DNA from 2 places in the Caldimonas taiwanensis NBRC 104434 genome. Region 1 is predicted to be linked to the other one. Evidence: riboswitches for the same ligand, from Rfam matches in the RefSeq annotation. Region 1 holds a riboswitch; the other holds the start of a gene.
The links. Region 1 has a riboswitch for glycine ahead of gcvT (glycine cleavage system aminomethyltransferase GcvT). Riboswitches for the same ligand answer to the same signal wherever they lie in the genome.

Region 1 (8,800 bases):
GTCGTGGTGCTGGAGAAAGGCTCGGAGCCAGGGGCCCATATTCTGTCGGGCGCGGTGATGGATCCTCGCGCGATGAACGAGCTGTTTCCGAACTGGAAGGAGCTGGGCGCACCGCTGAACCAGCCAGTCACCGCCGATGATGTGCTCACGCTCACCGAGAGCGGTAGCACGCGCATTCCAGACTTTTTCGTGCCACGCAACTTCCACAACAAGGGGTGCTATGTCATCTCGCTGGGCAAGGTGGTCAAATGGATGGCCGAGCAAGCCGAAAGCCTAGGGGTGGAAATCTTTCCAGGGTTCCCCGCGGCCGAAGTCCTGTATGACGAGCAAGGCCGCGTGCGCGGCGTGGCCACCGGCAATATGGGCATCGGCAAGGATGGCAAGCCCACGGATCATTTCCAGCTGGGGATGGAACTGCTCGGCAAATACACCATCTTCGCCGAGGGCGCACGCGGGCATCTGGGCAAGCAGCTCATCGCTCGCTACAAGCTCGACGAGGGCAAGGATCCGCAGACCTATGCCATTGGCATCAAGGAGTTGTGGGAGATCGACCCGGCCAAAGCCAAGCCGGGCCTGGTGGTGCATACGGCCGGCTGGCCCATGGATGATCAGACCTTCGGCGGGGGTTTCCTTTATCACCTCGAAGACAACAAGGTCACGTTGGGTTTCGTGATCGGGCTGGATTATCAGAATCCCTGGCTCAGCCCCTTCGAGGAGATGCAGCGCTGGAAGACGCACCCGGCCATCCGCGCGCACATCGAAGGTGGCAAGCGCTTGAGTTATGGCGCTCGTGCCATCAACAACGGCACACCCCAAGCCCTGCCCAAGACCGTGTTTCCTGGCGGCGCCTTGGTGGGCTGCGATGCGGGCTATTTGAACGCGGCGCGCATCAAGGGCAGCCATGCCGCCATCAAGAGCGGCATGCTGTGCGCGGAGGCTGTGTTCGAGGCCGTCACGGCCGGGCGTTCGGGCGACGAGCTGAGCGCCTACCCCGAAGCCTTCGAAAAGAGCTGGTTGTATGAGGAGTTGCAGCAGTCACGCAACTTCAAGCATTGGTTCAAGAAGGGACCGCTGGTGGGCAAGCTGATGACCGGCGTGGAGCAGTGGTTGCTGCCCAAGCTGGGGATTCAGAGCCCCCCTTGGACTTTGCATCGCGATCAGCCCGACCACGTGTATCTGAAGCCGGCCGACCAGTGCGAGAAGATCGTCTACCCCAAGCCGGATGGCAAGCTCACGTTCGACCGGCTGTCCTCGGTGTTCGTGAGCAACACCAACCATGAAGAAAACCAACCGGCTCATTTGACGCTCAAGGACTCCAGCGTGCCGGTTGCGATCAACCTGGCGCGGTTTGCCGGGCCCGAGAGCCGTTACTGCCCCGCTGGCGTGTACGAGTTCGTCAAGAACGAGGACGGCAGCGACCGGCTGCAGATCAACGCTCAGAACTGCGTGCACTGCAAAACCTGCGACATCAAGGATCCGACGCAAAACATCGTTTGGGTCACACCGGAAGGTGGTGGTGGGCCCAACTATGCGGGCATGTGATCCCCCGCGTCGACCAAGTCACGGAAAAAATGGCGGCGCCAAGGCCGCCATTTTTCTGTCGGGTGAATTACACTGACATCTGTCAGGAGAGAGCCCCCTGGTGGGGCCGCCGAAGGCGCAGGGCGCAAGCCCGAACGCTCAGGCACCCAGGACTGACAAGCGCCTCGTGGACGAGGCGTTCCTCACTGGAGAGAGGCTGGGCGACCGTGGTCACCCAGCCCACCGAAGGGGCAAGCCGCTGCGGCTGAAACAGCCAGGCGGCCAATCTCTCAGGTAAAGCGGACAGCGAGGGCAGCACGTGCCGGACCGATTGTCGGGACGGCGGGTTCGCATCACAGCCCCAGGAGATCGCCATGTCCGCCCAAGTCTCGACGCCCGCGCTGCTGCGCACGCCCCTGTATGCCCTGCACCGAGAGCATGGCGCCCGCATGGTGCCTTTTGCCGGCTACGAGATGCCGGTGCAGTACGAGGGCATCATCGCCGAGCACCGGCACTGTCGGCAAAGTGCAGCCTTGTTCGACGTGTCTCACATGGGGCAGATTCGTTTGTCCGGGGAAGAGGCCGCCCGCGCCCTGGAAACGCTGGTCCCGGTGGACGTGGTCGATCTGCCCGTGGGCAAGCAACGCTATGGCTTCTTTACCAATGCCAGCGGCGGCATCCTCGATGACCTGATGATCACGCGCCGGGAACACGATCTGCTGCTGGTGGTCAACGCGGCCAACAAGCAAGCCGACCTGGCGCATCTGAACACCCATATCGGTCACCGCTGCACGGTGCAGTCTCTGCCCGACCGGGCCCTGCTGGCCCTGCAGGGCCCGCTGGCCGTGGAGGCCCTGGCCCGTGTGAATGCCGACGTGCAGCGGCTGAGCTTCATGACCGGCGATCATTTCACACTCGCTGGCAAGACCTGCTATGTGACCCGCTCGGGTTACACCGGCGAGGACGGTTTCGAAATTTCGGTGGCGGCCGAGGACGCCGAGGCCCTGGCCCGCGTGCTGCTGATGCAGCCCGAGGTGAAGCTGGCCGGTCTGGGCGCGCGCGACACCTTGCGGCTGGAGGCGGGTCTGTGCCTGCACGGTCACGACATCGACCCGCATACCACGCCGGTGCAAGCCGCGCTGAGCTGGGCGATCTCGAAGGTACGCCGCCCTGGCGGCGCGCGTGCCGGCGGCTACCCCGGCGCCCAGACGATCGAGTCTCAACTGGCTCAGGGGGCCTTGGTCAAGCGCGTGGGCCTGGTGGGCCTGGAGCGGACCCCGGTGCGCGAAGGGGCCAAGCTGCTCGATGCGGCCCGGCACAATGCCGGGCACGTCACCAGCGGCACCGTCAGTCCTACCTTGGGCGTGCCCATCGCGATGGGCTATTTGCCCGTGAACCATGCAGCCACCGGCGCCATCGTGCATGCCGTGGTGCGTGAGAAGACGCTCCCGATGCGCGTGACGCCCCTGCCCTTCGTGCCGCACCGCTACCACCGCTGATCCACTTGCTCCATTTCATTCCTCCGAGGAGTTCTGCATGACCGTCAAGTACACCCCCGACCATGAATGGATTGAACTCGATGGCGACGAAGGCGTGGCCACCGTCGGCATCACCGCCCATGCGCAGGATGCGCTGGGGGATGTGGTCTTCGTCGACCTGCCCGCCGTGGGGGCCGAGTTCAAGAAAGGCGAGGTGGCTGGTGTGGTGGAATCGGTAAAGGCCGCCGCCGATGTCTATGCGCCAGTCAGCGGTCGCGTTCTCGAGGTCAATGAGGACCTGCGGGCCGATCCATCGCTGGCCAATTCCGATCCTCTGGGTAAGGGCTGGTTCTTCAAGATCAAGCTGAGTGATTTGGCCGAGTTCGATGCCCTGTTGGACGCGCCGGCCTACGACGCCCTCCTCAAAAACACCTGAGCGCTGCCTTCGCCGGCGGCCATCGGCCTGCGCAGGCACCGCCGGCGCGTGACTTTCTTCGCCCCAACGCCATGCTCATGTCTGCCCTCACCCCTTTGAGCGACCTCGAAGCTCACGATGAATTCGTGGCCCGCCACATCGGCATCGATGCCGCCGATGAACGAGCCATGCTGTCGGCCATCGGCGCAGCCTCCCGCGAAGCACTGATGGATGCCTTGGTGCCCAGCAGCATCCGCCGCAGCACCCCGATGAAACTGCCGGCACCCGTGCCGGAGGCTCGCGCCCTCGAGGAGCTCAAGGCCATCGCCGCGCGCAACCGGGTGCTGCGCAGCCACATCGGCCAGGGCTACTACAACACGCACACGCCGGCGGTCATTTTGCGCAACGTGCTGGAAAACCCCGCGTGGTACACGGCGTATACCCCGTACCAGGCCGAGATTTCGCAAGGGCGCATGGAAGCTCTGGTGAACTTCCAGACCATGGTGTGCGACCTGACGGGCATGGCCATTGCCAATGCCTCGATGCTGGACGAGGCCACCGCCGCCGCCGAAGCGATGACGCTGGCCGCCCGGGTGGGCAAGAGCAAGAGCACCGTCTTTTTCGTTGCCGAAGACGTTCTGCCACAGACTTTGGAGGTGGTGCGCACGCGCGCGCGGCCGCTGGGTCTGACGGTGGTCACCGGTGCGGCCGAGCAGGCCGCCCAGACGGACTGCTTCGCCGCGCTGTTTCAGTATCCCGGCGTGACCGGACGCATCATCGATCTGCGCCCGCTGATCGATGCGGTCCATGCCCGCGGGGCCTTGGCCGTCGTGGCAGCCGACTTGCTGGCCCTGACGCTGCTCACGCCACCGGGCGAACAAGGCGCCGACATCGTGGTGGGCACGACGCAGCGCTTTGGCATGCCCATGGGCAACGGCGGACCGCATGCCGCCTACATGGCCACGCGCGACGAGTTCAAGCGATCTCTGCCGGGCCGGCTGGTGGGCGTGAGCGTGGACGCTCATGGCCATCCGGCCTATCGGTTGGCGCTGCAAACCCGCGAGCAACACATCCGCCGCGAGAAGGCCACGTCCAACATTTGCACGGCCCAGGTGCTGCCGGCCGTGGTGGCCAGCATGTATGCGGTCTATCACGGCCCCCAGGGCCTCAAGCGCATCGCGCAGCGGGTGGCCAGCTACACCGCCGTGCTGGCCCAGGGTCTGGCCAGCCTGGGCTGGGCCCTCACGCACGAGACGGCCTTCGATACCTTGGAGGTGCGCACTGGAGAGCACACGGAAGCCTTGATGGCCGCGGCCGTGGCCGCCGGCATGAACCTGCGCCGCGCCAGCCCAACGACCATTGGCATCTCGCTGGACGAAACCACGACACGCGAGCATGTGCAGGACTTGTGGCAGGTTTTCGCCCAGGGCCGTCCTCTGCCGGCTTGGGACACGGTCGAAAAAGGGGTCGCGGCGCTCATCCCAGAGGCGCTGCGCCGCACCAGCCCCTACCTGACGCACCCGGTGTTCAACACGCATCACTCCGAGACGGAAATGCTGCGTTACTTGCGCAGCCTGGCGGACAAAGATTTGGCGCTGGATCGCACGATGATCCCCTTGGGTTCGTGCACGATGAAGCTCAATGCCACCAGCGAGATGATTCCCATCACCTGGCCGGAGTTCGCGCAGATCCACCCCTTTGCGCCGCAAGACCAGCTCCAGGGCTACGCGCTATTGAATGAGCAGTTGTGCCACTGGCTGAGCCAAGCCACGGGCTATGCCGGTATCAGCTTGCAACCCAACGCCGGCTCGCAAGGCGAATATGCTGGGCTGTTGATCATCCGGGCCTACCACGAGGCGCGTGGCCAGGGACACCGCAATGTGTGCCTGATTCCGGAATCGGCCCATGGCACCAATCCGGCCTCGGCCCAGATGGCGGGCATGCAGGTCGTGGTCACCCGGTGTGACGCCGACGGCAATGTGGATCTGGACGATCTACGAGCCAAGTGCGAGCAGTACAGCGAGCGCCTGGCCTGCGTGATGATCACCTACCCTTCGACCTACGGGGTCTTCGAAACACGGGTCAAGGAGCTGTGCGAGTTGGTGCATGCCCATGGCGGACGCGTCTATGTGGACGGTGCCAACATGAATGCCCTGGTCGGCGTGGCCGCCCCGGGCGAGTTCGGCGGCGATGTGAGCCACCTGAATTTGCACAAGACGTTCTGCATTCCGCATGGCGGCGGCGGCCCCGGCGTGGGCCCGGTGTGCGTGGTGGCCGACCTGGTGCCCTTCCTGCCGGCGCACCGCAGCGCAGGCCTGGGGCACGAGTCGCAGGTGGGGGCCGTCAGCGCCGCTCCCTTGGGCAATGCGGCCGTGCTGCCGATCTCCTGGATGTACATGCGCATGATGGGCGCCGAAGGCCTGAAGGCTGCCACCGAGACGGCCATCCTGAATGCCAACTACATCGCCGCACGTTTGGATGGCGCCTACGAACTGCATTTCAGCAGCAATGTGCCGGGCATCAAGGGAGGGGGCGTGGCCCATGAGTGCATTCTGGATTTGCGCCCGCTGAAGGAAACCTCCGGCATCACCGCCGAGGACGTGGCCAAGCGCTTGATCGACTATGGCTTTCATGCGCCCACACTGAGTTTTCCGGTGGCCGGCACGTTGATGGTCGAGCCCACCGAGAGCGAGTCGCTGGCCGAGCTGGATCGCTTCGTCGAAGCGATGCTGGCCATCCGTGAGGAGATCGCCAGAGTCGAGCGGGGTGAATGGCCGCGCGACGACAACCCGCTGAAGAACGCGCCGCACACGGCCGAGAGTCTGCTCAAAGCCGAGTGGCACCACCCCTACACCCGCGAAGAGGCCGCCTACCCGCTGGCGCGCCTGCGTCGGCAGAAATATTGGTCGCCGGTGGGTCGGGTGGACAATGTCTATGGCGATCGCAATCTGTTTTGCAGCTGCGTGCCGTTGAGCGAGTACCGATAACGCCGTCATGAAACAGCAATTCGCCAGCGATAACTATGCAGGGATGTGCCCGGAAGCCACGCACTGGTTCATGCAGGCCAATGCGAGCGGACACCAGCCCGGCTACGGCGAGGACATCTGGACCCAGCGCTCCACGGACAAGATCCGCGAGCTCTTCCAAACCGACTGCGACGTTTATTTCGTCTTCAATGGCACGGCGGCCAATTCGTTGGCCTTGGCCGCGATGTGCCAGAGTTACCACTCGGTGATATGCACACCGGTGGCCCACATCGAAACCGATGAATGCGGCGGGCCGGAGTTTTTCTCCAACGGATCCAAGCTGCTGCTGGCCGAAGGTGAAAGCCCGTCGGCGCGCCTGGGCAAGCTCACGCCCGACGCGGTCGAGCAGTTGGTGACCAAGCGCAGTGACATCCATTACCCCAAACCCAAGGTGGTCAGCCTGACGCAAGCCACCGAATTGGGCACGGTCTACACCGTGGAAGAGGTGCGCGCGATCTCGGCCATCGCCAAGCGGCGCAAGCTCAAGCTGCACATGGATGGCGCACGCTTTGCCAATGCGGTGGCCGCCTTGGGCTGCCACCCCAGCGAGATCACTTGGCGCGCGGGGGTGGACGTGCTGTGCTTCGGTGGCACCAAGAATGGCCTGCCCATTGGCGAAGCCGTGGTGTTTTTCGACCGAGAGCTGTCCGAGGACTTCGCCTATCGTGTCAAGCAGGCCGGCCAACTGGCTTCGAAAATGCGCTTCATCTCGGCACCTTGGGTGGGACTGCTGGAAAACGACGTGTGGCTGCGCAATGCCCGACACGCCAACGCCATGGCGCAACGCCTGTACGAGGCCATCCGGGACGTTCCCGGCGTGCAAGTGCTGCATCCACCGCAGGCCAACTCGGTGTTCGTCCAGCTGCCAGCGCCGGTGATCGAGGGCTTGTACGCGAAGGGCTGGAAGTTTTACCAGTTCATCGCCGGTGGTGGTTGCCGCCTGATGTGTGCCTGGGACACCACGACCGAAGCGGTGGATGCCTTTGCCGCCGATGTGCGGCAGCTCTGCCAGGTCTGACCTTCCCCCTGCCGCAACCCGACCATGGCCGTCTCGGTCTTCGACCTGTTCAAGGTGGGCATCGGCCCGTCGAGCTCGCACACCGTGGGCCCGATGCGTGCGGCACGGATGTTCATCGAGCGGTTGCGGCAGGAGGGCAGGCTCGATGCCGTTGCACGCGTGCGCTGCGAGTTGTACGGCTCGCTGGGGGCCACGGGCAAGGGCCACGGCAGCGACAAAGCCGTGCTGCTGGGGCTGGCCGGCCACGAGCCCGATACCGTGGACGTGGACCAGGTGCCCTCGATGCTGGCGGCCATCCGCCTGGAGCGCAAGCTCGTGCTGGGAGGCACGCATCCCATCACGTTGGACGAAGCCGAGGACCTGGTCTTCCTGCGCCGGCAGAGCCTGCCGTTTCATGCCAACGGCATGCGCTTCCTGGCCTACGACGCCAGCGGCACCGAGCTGGCTGCGCGCATTTATTACTCGGTAGGAGGGGGCTTCGTGGTCAGCGAAGACGTGGCCGCCGACGGCAGCCGTCAAAAGCGCATCGCGCCGGACACCACCGTGCTGCCCCTGCCCTTCCACAGCGCAGCCGAACTGCTGGCGCTGACCCGACGCGAGGGCTTGTCCATCGCCGGCGTGATGCGTGTGAACGAGCGTCACTGGCGCAGCGATGCCCAGATCGATGCAGGGCTGTTGCACCTCTGGGGCGTGATGCAAGATTGCGTGAAGCGCGGCTGTCAGGCCGAAGGCACGCTGCCCGGCGGCTACAAGGTGCGCCGGCGCGCCGCGGCGTTGTATCGCTCGCTCACGGCCCATCCGGAAGCCGCCCTGCGAGATCCCTTGCAGGTGATGGACTGGGTCAACCTCTATGCGCTGGCCGTCAACGAGGAAAACGCGGCCGGCGGTCGCGTGGTGACGGCGCCCACCAACGGCGCAGCAGGCATCGTGCCCGCCGTGCTGCACTACTACACACGCTTCGTCCCAGGCGCCACCGAGGCCGGTGTGATCGACTTCCTGCTCACCGCCGGGGCGATCGGTATTCTTTACAAGGAAAACGCCTCGATCAGCGGTGCCGAGGTGGGTTGTCAGGGCGAGGTGGGCGTGGCCTGCTCGATGGCCGCCGGTGCGCTCTGTGCGGTCTTGGGTGGCACCCCAGCGCAGGTGGAAAACGCCGCGGAGATCGGCATGGAACATCACCTCGGCCTGACCTGCGACCCCGTGGGCGGACTGGTCCAAATCCCTTGCATCGAACGCAATGCGATCGCCTCGGTCAAAGCGATCAATGCCGCGCGCATGGCCCTGCGCGGCGACGGGGTCCATCACGTGAGTCTCGACCAGGTCATCAAAACCATGCGCGAAA
Region 2 (8,800 bases), on a different contig from region 1:
GATGTCGAACACCAAGTCCCCCAACTCACCCAGGGTCTCGCAGCGCTCCAGGCGCGCCGGCACACGCGAGGTGAAAGGCGGCGGCTCGCGTTGGATCACGGTGCGCAGCAAGGCCCGCACCTGCTCGTGCAAGGCCATCTCCGACGGCGTGGGCCCCCCTCGGGCGCCTTTTCGATCTCGGTGAGCACCGGCAGCTCGAGCGGCGCATCCAGCCGGACCGGGGGGGGAAGCGGCGCAGCCCCCCGGCGCGATGACCGCAGCGCCCCGACCGGCCCACGACCACGCGCTGGCGCCAAAGCCTTTGGCGCCGGTGGGAGCGACGGTGGAAGCGACGGTGGAGCCTCGGACATGAAACCGGCCGTCTCGGCCAGGGCACGGGCCAAAGGGCCTTGGGGACATGGCGGCGCTGCCGGTGCAGCTGCAGACCCGCCCTGTGTCTGTGGCGCTGGCGCAGATGCGGGTGCCGGTGCGGGCACACTCACCGCTTGCGGCATGCCCTCGGGCTCGGGCGCCTCCGGCGCTGGTGCCGCCGCCGGCGGGCTGGACAGCTCCACCAGACCCAGCCGCAGCAAGTCGTCGAAATGCTGCGGGCTGGCCCCGGCCTTCTGTGCCATGCTCAGCACCTCGGCCAAAGACCGCGTCCCATCGACCAGCCACAACACCGTGCGGTGGCGTTGGCTGAGCCGATGCACACGATGACGCAACTCCTCGTGGCCGAGGGCGGTCTTGAGGGGTATGGCCGGTGAGCTCATCGCCGAAACGAAGCGCGGGCTCACATTGTGGCGCAGCCAGCCGCATCGTGCCGAGCAACGACACGACTTGCGCCCCCAGCCTCGGTGGAAAGTCACGGTCGTGGTCGCAAGGGGCCTTCGGGGTTACAGTCGGCCCTGAGCCGATGCCTTGCATTCGTCGCGCCTCACCTGTCCCATCCGATCCCAAGACCTGCCATGACCTACCCGCACACCCAACTCTTCATCGCCGGCCAGTGGTGCGATGCGGCCGACGGCCGCACGCTGCCGGTCTACAACCCGGCCACGGGCCAGGAAATCGGCCGCGTGGCCCATGCCTCGGTGGCCGATCTGGACCGCGCCCTGCAGGCCGCCCAGGCCGGCTTCGAGGTCTGGCGCGACATGGCGCCGGCCGAGCGGGCGAAGATCATGCGCCGCGCCGCCGCGCTGATCCGCGAGCGCGCCAACGAGATCGCCCCGTTGATCACCCAAGAGCAAGGCAAGCCTCTGGCCGAAGCCAAGGCCGAGACCTTGGCCGCGGCCGATCTCACCGAATGGTTCGCCGACGAGGGCTTGCGGGTCTATGGCCGCCTCGTGCCCTCGCGCGGCAAGCCGGAGCTGCGCCAAATGGTGCTCAAGGACCCGGTGGGCCCGGTGGCGGCCTTCACGCCGTGGAATTTCCCGATCAACCAGGTCGTGCGCAAAGTCGGCCCGGCGTTGGCTGCCGGCTGCTCGATGCTGGTGAAAGCCGCCGAGGAAACTCCCGCCGGCCCGGCCGCCTACATCCGCGCCTTCGCCGACGCCGGCCTGCCGCCAGGGGTCTTGGGCCTGGTCTATGGCCAGCCGGCCGAGATTTCGAGCCATTTGATCCCGCACCCGATCATCCGCAAGATCACTTTCACCGGCTCGACGCCGGTGGGCAAGCAACTGGCCGCCCTGGCCGGTCAGCACATGAAGCGCGTGACCATGGAGTTGGGCGGACATGCGCCGGTGATCGTCTGCGAAGACGCCGACCTGGAACTGGCCGTGCGCGTCAGTGCGGCAGCCAAGTTCCGCAATGCTGGCCAAGTGTGCATCTCGCCCACGCGCTTTTTGGTGCATGAGCGCCTGCGCGACGACTTTGCGCAGGCGCTGGCGCAACATGCGCAAAGTCTCAAGGTGGGCGACGGCCTGGCCGAAGGCACGCAGATGGGCCCGCTGGCCAACCCGCGACGCCTGGCCGCCATGGCCGAGCTCACGCAAGACGCCGTGCGCAAGGGAGCCACCGTGCTGGCCGGGGGCGAGCGCATCGGCCACAGCGGCAATTTCTGGCAGCCCACCATCCTGGCCGATGTGCCTGTCGATGCGCGCGTCTTCAACGACGAGCCCTTCGGGCCGGTGGCGGCGATCCGCTCGTTCAAGACGCTGGACGAAGCCATTGCCGAGGCCAACCGCCTGCCCTATGGTCTGGCCGCCTATGCCTTCACGCGCTCGCTGAAGAACGCGGACTTGCTCGCGCGCCGCATCGAGGTCGGCATGCTGTGGATCAACATGCCGGCCATGCCCTCGGCGGAAATGCCCTTCGGCGGGGTCAAGGACTCGGGCTATGGCTCCGAGGGCGGCCCCGAGGCGTTGGAAGCCTACCTCAACGTGCGTTCCGTGGCCGTGATGAACGTCTGAGAAACCTGCTCGGCACCGGACGGAGGCCGGGCGTCTTGCGTGCTGCAGCCGTCCGGCGCACGCAGGCCTTCGGGCAACTGGGCTTGCACCTGAGACCAAAAGAGGGCGGCGCGCGCCTCGCCCGCTTGGCGGGCGACGCACGCCCGGGCCAGCTGCATCCAGGACCACAGCGAGGGCTCGTCATGCACCGCGCGCACCGCATCGCGCAGGCTGGGCTCGTGATCGGGCGCCATCAGTATGGCCAACTCCAGCGCATAGATCTTGGCCAGGTGCAAGGAGCGCGGTCGTGGCCGAGGAGCGCCGGGTTTTTTCGGCACGGGCGGAGGTGCGACCACCCATTCGGCCAGCCCCAGGGCGACCAAGTCGCGCACCTGGTCCTCTTTGAGCCCCAGGCTCTCGATGATCGGCGCCAAGGCCGCCAGGCTTCGGCGGCCGTCGAGCATGACCAACAACTGCCGTTGCGCCCAAGTCCCGGGAAACGATGTGCCCTGCAAGACGGCGCGTCCCCGAGCCGTCTTGCGCAGGATGCCATGTGTCGGCCCACCCGACATGCTTTGCCTCCAGCCATGTGATGCGTGTGGTGATGCCTGCGCCCCCACGCCATCGCGGCGCAGTGTGCCCAGGGCTTACGACAAGGACGTGACAGGCCCGCAGCGCCGCGCCGACACCGGCACGGCGACGGGATCGGGCCATGCTCGTCGAACCAGGTCGGCCACGCACTGCGCCGTGGCGGCCGACAGCGTCCAGCCCAGGTGGCCATGGCCGGTGTTGTAGAACACGCGCGGATGCCGGCCGCGGCCCACGCGGGGCATCATGTCGGGCATCATCGGTCGCAGTCCGGCCCAGGGCACCACGCTGCGAGTGGACACCCCCGGAAAACAGCGCTGCACCCAGTCCACCAACGGTCGGATGCGATCGGCGCGGATGTCGCGGTTCTCACCGTCGAACTCGGCCGTGCCAGCCACGCGCAAGCGGTCCGCGCCCAATCGGCTGGTCACGATCTTGGTCTCGTCGTCGAGCAGGCTGACCGTGGGCGCAGCGGCCTGGCTGGCCTCGTCGAGCAGGTTGACGGTGATCGAATAGCCCTTCACCGGATAGACATTGACCCGGTCGCCCAGCTGCGCGGCCAAGGCCCGGCTGGCCACGCCGGCACACACCACCACGCCATCGAAGCGCAGCGTCTGCTCGCCCTCGGGACCGGCCAGCCTCATGTGCACGCCATCGTCGCGGGCGTGCAGCCGCCGCACCTCCCATCCGTACAGGCCGCGCACGCCGCGGCGCTGCGCGGCTTCGGCCAGGCCGTGGGTGAACTTGTGGATGTCGCCGGTGGTGTCGCTGTCGGTATACCAACCGCCAAAGTATCGGCCGGCCAGGGTCGGGACGATGGCCCGGATTTCCTCGGGCGTGACTGCGCGGCGCTGCAGACCGCCGGCGGCCAGCAAGGCCGAAACCCGCCGCGCATGCTCGAAGCCCGCCCGATCACGATAGATGTGCAGAATGCCCTCGCGTCGGTGATCGAATTCGATGCCCTCTTCATCGGCCCAGGCATACAGAGGCTCCCGTGCGGCAATCGCCAGGCGCACCGTCTCGATCGTGTGACGACGGTAATGCGCCATGCTGGCCAGGAATTGCACAAACCAGCTCAGCTGGTGCCAGCTCGGCCGCGGATGCACCAGCAAGGGCGCGTCGGCCTTCAGCATCCATTTCAGGCCTTTCCACACCGTGGAGGCATGGTTCCACACTTCGGCATTGGAGGCAGACAACTGCCCGCCGTTGGCATAAGAGGTTTCCATCGCGGCATAGCGATGCCGCTCGACCAAGGTCACGGACAAGCCGCGGCGGGCCAGGGCATAGGCGGTGGTGACGCCGGTGATGCCGGCGCCGATGATGGCAATCGAAGGCATGAGAGCTCCTCTCAGGCAAAGCCACGCGTCGAGGCGGGAAGCCCAGGCCACGTGCCGCAGCCTGGACGCCCCCTCTGTTGCGGACCTGAGAGATTCACGGAGGCGCGCGAGGCTCCCGCTTGCTCCTTCGGTGCTGGCCGGCGACGCGAACGGCCGGCAGCTCTTCAGAGTCGGTGGGCGATGCCGGTCCTGGGGCCTGAGAGTTTCCGGGGCGGTTGCTCCTTCGGCGCCGCCTGGGCATGTGCACAGGCAGGCTCTCCCGACATCACCATGGCTGCCTTCGGGCGGCCACCCTTGGATTGTGCCCGAAACCTTGGGTTGGGCTGCGGGCATCGGAGCGTCCGGACATTCACCGGGCTTCGATTCTCGGACAATCCGCCGCGCGCCCGACGAAGACTTCCCGAGGAATGCCATGCGTTTGCCACGCTCCAGACTGTTCGAGCGGCTGCAGGACGCCCAGCTCGCCCAGGCGGCCGCCAGCCTGAGTTTCACCACCTTGCTGTCGCTGGTGCCACTGCTGGCCGTGGGATTTGCGCTGTTCACGCTGGTGCCTGCCTTGCGTCCGTTTCGGCGTACGCTCGAAGGGCTGTGGTTGCCGCATCTGCTGCCAGCGGACCTTGCGCAGCCCGTGCTGAGATACCTCGGCCGCTTTGCCGACAATGCCCATGGGCTGAGCTGGAGCGGCGCGGCCTTGCTGCTGGTGGCCGCGCTGGCCATGATGTTCACGGTGGAGACCGCGCTGAACCGGATCTGGCAGGTGCGCCAAGGCCGCCCCTGGCGCTGTACCTGCCCCTGCTGGCCGCCGGCCCGCTGGTGCTGGGGTGGAGTCTGTGGGCCACCTCGCGGGCCTTGGCCCTGTCTCAAGGCCTGCTGAGCCCGTGGCCGCCGGCGGTCGAGGTGTTGTGGACCTTGGGTCCGGCTGCGCTCAGCCTGGCGATGCTGTTCTTGCTGTTCTACCTGGTGCCCCATGCCCCGGTGCGCTGGCACGAGGCGCTGCTGGGCGGCTTGCTCGGCGCCGCCGGGCTCGAAGCCGGCAAACAGGCTTTCGCGACCTACGTGCTGGCGCTTCCCACGTACCGCACCTTGTACGGCAGCTTTGCCGTGTTCCCGGTGTTCCTGCTGTGGATCTATTACTCCTGGGCCGTCACCTTGGCCGCCGCGGTGGTGACCGCGCATCTGGGGTCCCTGCGCGCGGCACGCGGCCGGGGCAGCGGCCGCGCCGCAAGGCCTGAGCGATCTCGGGCTTAGGGCCTTGCCGCCGTCTCACACGTCGATGTTCGCCGCCCGCAACGCATTGCTTTCGATGAACTCGCGCCGCGGCTCCACCTCATCGCCCATCAGCATCGTGAACACTCGGTCGGCTTCGATCGCGTCTTCGATCTGCACGCGCAACAAGCGGCGCACCTTGGGGTCCATCGTGGTTTCCCAGAGCTGTTCGGGGTTCATCTCGCCCAGGCCCTTGTAGCGCTGGCGTGTGACGCTGTTTTCAGCCTGCTGCATCAGCCAAGCCATGGCCTGGCGGAAGTCGCTGACCTGGGCTTCTTTCTGCTTGTCGCCTTCGCCCTTGCGCACGATGGCATTGGGGCCCACCAAGCCTTTGAACATGCGGCCGGCAGTGCTCAACGCTTCGTAGTCGGCGCCATGCACGAAGTCGGCACTGATGACCGTGGTCTTGAGATTGCCATGGTGTCGCCGGCTGATGCGCAACATCTGCTTGTCGGTGCGTTCGTCGTACACGGCCTCGACCTCGGCATCGTGCAATGCGGCCTTCAGTGCCGCTGCCGAGGCGTGCGCCTGCTCGGCCGTGTCCAGTTGCAGCTCCAAGCCATCGGCCAGCGCGCGCAAGGCTTCCACATCCATCCAATTGGCCAGACGGTCGATCACGTTGTTGGCCAGCACGTACTGACGCGCCAAGGCTTCGAGCGCCTCGCCTTCGAGCACCGTGCCATCGATGCCCGTTTCCAAGCGGGCATCCTTCAGCGCCACGCGCAGCAAGTAGGCGTCGAGCTCGTGGGCATCCTTGAGGTACTGCTCTTCCTTGCCCGACTTGACTTTGTACAGCGGCGGCTGGGCGATGTAGATGTGGCCACGCTCGACCAGCTCGGGCATCTGGCGGTAGAAGAAGGTCAGCAACAGGGTGCGGATATGGGCCCCGTCCACGTCCGCGTCGGTCATGATGATGATGCGGTGATAGCGCAGCTTGTCGGGATTGAAATCGTCTTTGCCGATCCCGGTGCCCAAGGCGGTGATCAAGGTGATGATTTCGTTGCTGGACAACAGCTTTTCGTAGCGCGCCTTCTCCACGTTCAGGATCTTGCCGCGCAGCGGCAAGATGGCCTGGAACTTTCGATCGCGCCCTTGCTTGGCGCTGCCGCCGGCCGAATCCCCCTCGACGATGTAGATCTCGCTGAGCGCGGGGTCTTTTTCCTGGCAGTCGGCCAGCTTGCCCGGCAGACCGAGTCCATCGAGCACGCCCTTGCGGCGGGTCATTTCACGCGCCTTGCGCGCGGCTTCGCGGGCGCGAGCGGCCTCGACGATCTTGCCGCAGATGATCTTGGCATCGGTGGGGTTCTCCAGCAACCAATCGGTGAGTTTGCTGGAGACGATTTCTTCCACCGGCCCACGCACTTCGCTGGAGACCAGCTTGTCTTTGGTTTGGCTGGAAAACTTCGGCTCGGGCACTTTGACACTGATCACGCAGGCCAGGCCTTCGCGCATGTCGTCGCCGGTGATTTCGACTTTGGCCTTCTTGGCCAGTTCGTTGTCTTCGATGTACTTGTTGATCACCCGCGTCATCGCCGCACGCAAGCCGGTGAGGTGGGTACCGCCATCACGCTGCGGGATGTTGTTGGTGAAGCACAGGACGTTTTCGCTGTAGCCATCGTTCCACTGCATGGCCACTTCGACACCGATGGTGGTGCCTTGCTCGCTGAGCTTCTCCCCCACGGCATGGAAGACATTGGGGTGCAAGACCCTCTTGCCCTGATTGATGAAGTCGACGAAGCCCTTGACCCCGCCAGAAAACGCAAAGTTGTCCTCCTTGTTGTGGCGTTCGTCGACCAGACGGATCTTCACGCCGTTGTTCAGGAAGGACAGCTCGCGCAATCGCTTGGCCAGAATGTCGTAGTGGAAATCGTTGTTCTGCTGAAAGATCTCGTCATCGGGCAGAAAGTGCACTTCGGTGCCGCGCTTGTCGGTCTCGCCAATGATCTTCATGGGACTGACGGCCACACCGTCGCGCATCTCGATCAGGCGGTCTTGGGGCACGCCCTTGCGAAACTCCATGAAGTGCACCTTGCCGTCGCGCCGTACCGTCAGGCGCAGCCATTTGGACAAGGCGTTCACGCAGGAGACACCCACGCCATGCAGCCCCCCCGAGACCTTGTAGCTGTTCTGGTTGAACTTGCCACCGGCATGCAGCTCGGTCAAGGCAATCTCGGCAGCCGAGCGCTTGGGCTCGTGCTTGTCGTCCATCTTCACGCCAGTGGGAATGCCACGGCCATTGTCGATCACGGAGATCGAGTTGTCGGTGTGGATGGTGACGACGATGTCATCGCAATGCCCTGCCAAGGCTTCGTCGATGGAGTTGTCCACCACTTCGAACACCAGGTGGTGCAAGCCCGTGCCATCGGAGGTGTCGCCAATGTACATGCCAGGGCGTTTGCGCACGGCCTCCAGGCCTTCGAGGATCTGGATGCTGTTTTCGCCATAGCCGCCTGCGTCCACAGGCGTGGAGGAAGGTTCTTGGCTCGAGGTCGGGTCAGACATGAGGAAACTCTTTTCAAACATGCATGCCCGCTCATGGCGGGCATTGGGAGATAAGGGTCCAACGAGGAATGGGCCGATCGGGCCTCAGATCCTCATGGGCATCACGACGTACTTGAAGCCGTCGTCGTCAGGGATGGTGATCAACGCGCTGGAGTTGGCGTCCTGCAGATCGACTCTCACCATGTCTTGGCTCATGTTGGCCAGGACATCGACCAGGTAAGTCACATTGAAGCCGATTTCGATGGTGTCGCCACCGTAGTCGATTTCGATGTCCTCCTTGGCTTCTTCCTGCTCGGCATTGCTTGCGGCAATGCGCAGCAGGCCCGGCTCGATGTTCAGGCGCACGCCCTTGAACTTCTCGCTGGTGAGGATGGCCGCTCGTTGCAGGCTGGCCAGCAGCGCGGCGCGACCCAGCACGACGCTGTTCTTGTGGTTTTTGGGAATGACGCGGTTGTAGTCGGGGAACTTGCCTTCAACCAGCTTGGTGACGAATTCCATGCCCGAGAAAAGGAACTTGGCCTGGTTGCCGGCAAAGCGCATCTCGATGGGCGTGTCTTCGTCTTTGAGCAGGCGTTGCAATTCCAGCACGGTCTTGCGCGGCAGGATGACTTCCTGACGCGGCATCTCCACCTCCAGCGTGGCCTGGGCCAGGGCCAGGCGGTGACCGTCGGTGGCCACGAGCGTGAGCTGCCGGCCTTCGGCCACGAACAGGATGCCATTGAGGTAGTAGCGGATGTCGTG

Region 2: another riboswitch for glycine. It lies ahead of CTA01S_RS00175 (D-amino acid dehydrogenase); the one in region 1 lies ahead of gcvT (glycine cleavage system aminomethyltransferase GcvT).

What each region holds. Positions count from the first base shown of each region.
Region 1 covers NZ_BCWK01000030.1:228-9,027, reverse strand. The annotation lists gene CTA01S_RS15225 (electron transfer flavoprotein-ubiquinone oxidoreductase) at 1-1,542, shown strand, start outside; glycine riboswitch at 1,616-1,707, shown strand; glycine riboswitch at 1,718-1,838, shown strand; gene gcvT (glycine cleavage system aminomethyltransferase GcvT) at 1,896-3,020, shown strand; gene gcvH (glycine cleavage system protein GcvH) at 3,058-3,435, shown strand; gene gcvP (aminomethyl-transferring glycine dehydrogenase) at 3,507-6,401, shown strand; gene CTA01S_RS15205 (threonine aldolase family protein) at 6,409-7,458, shown strand; gene CTA01S_RS15200 (L-serine ammonia-lyase) at 7,483-8,800, shown strand, end outside.
Region 2 covers NZ_BCWK01000001.1:27,653-36,452, forward strand. The annotation lists gene CTA01S_RS00155 (hypothetical protein) at 1-138, opposite strand, end outside; gene CTA01S_RS00165 (NAD-dependent succinate-semialdehyde dehydrogenase) at 948-2,387, shown strand; gene CTA01S_RS00170 (hypothetical protein) at 2,348-2,938, opposite strand; gene CTA01S_RS00175 (D-amino acid dehydrogenase) at 3,014-4,291, opposite strand; glycine riboswitch at 4,356-4,465, opposite strand; glycine riboswitch at 4,466-4,563, opposite strand; partial or broken gene CTA01S_RS16560 (YihY family inner membrane protein) at 4,704-5,539, shown strand; gene gyrB (DNA topoisomerase (ATP-hydrolyzing) subunit B) at 5,555-8,059, opposite strand; gene dnaN (DNA polymerase III subunit beta) at 8,144-8,800, opposite strand, start outside.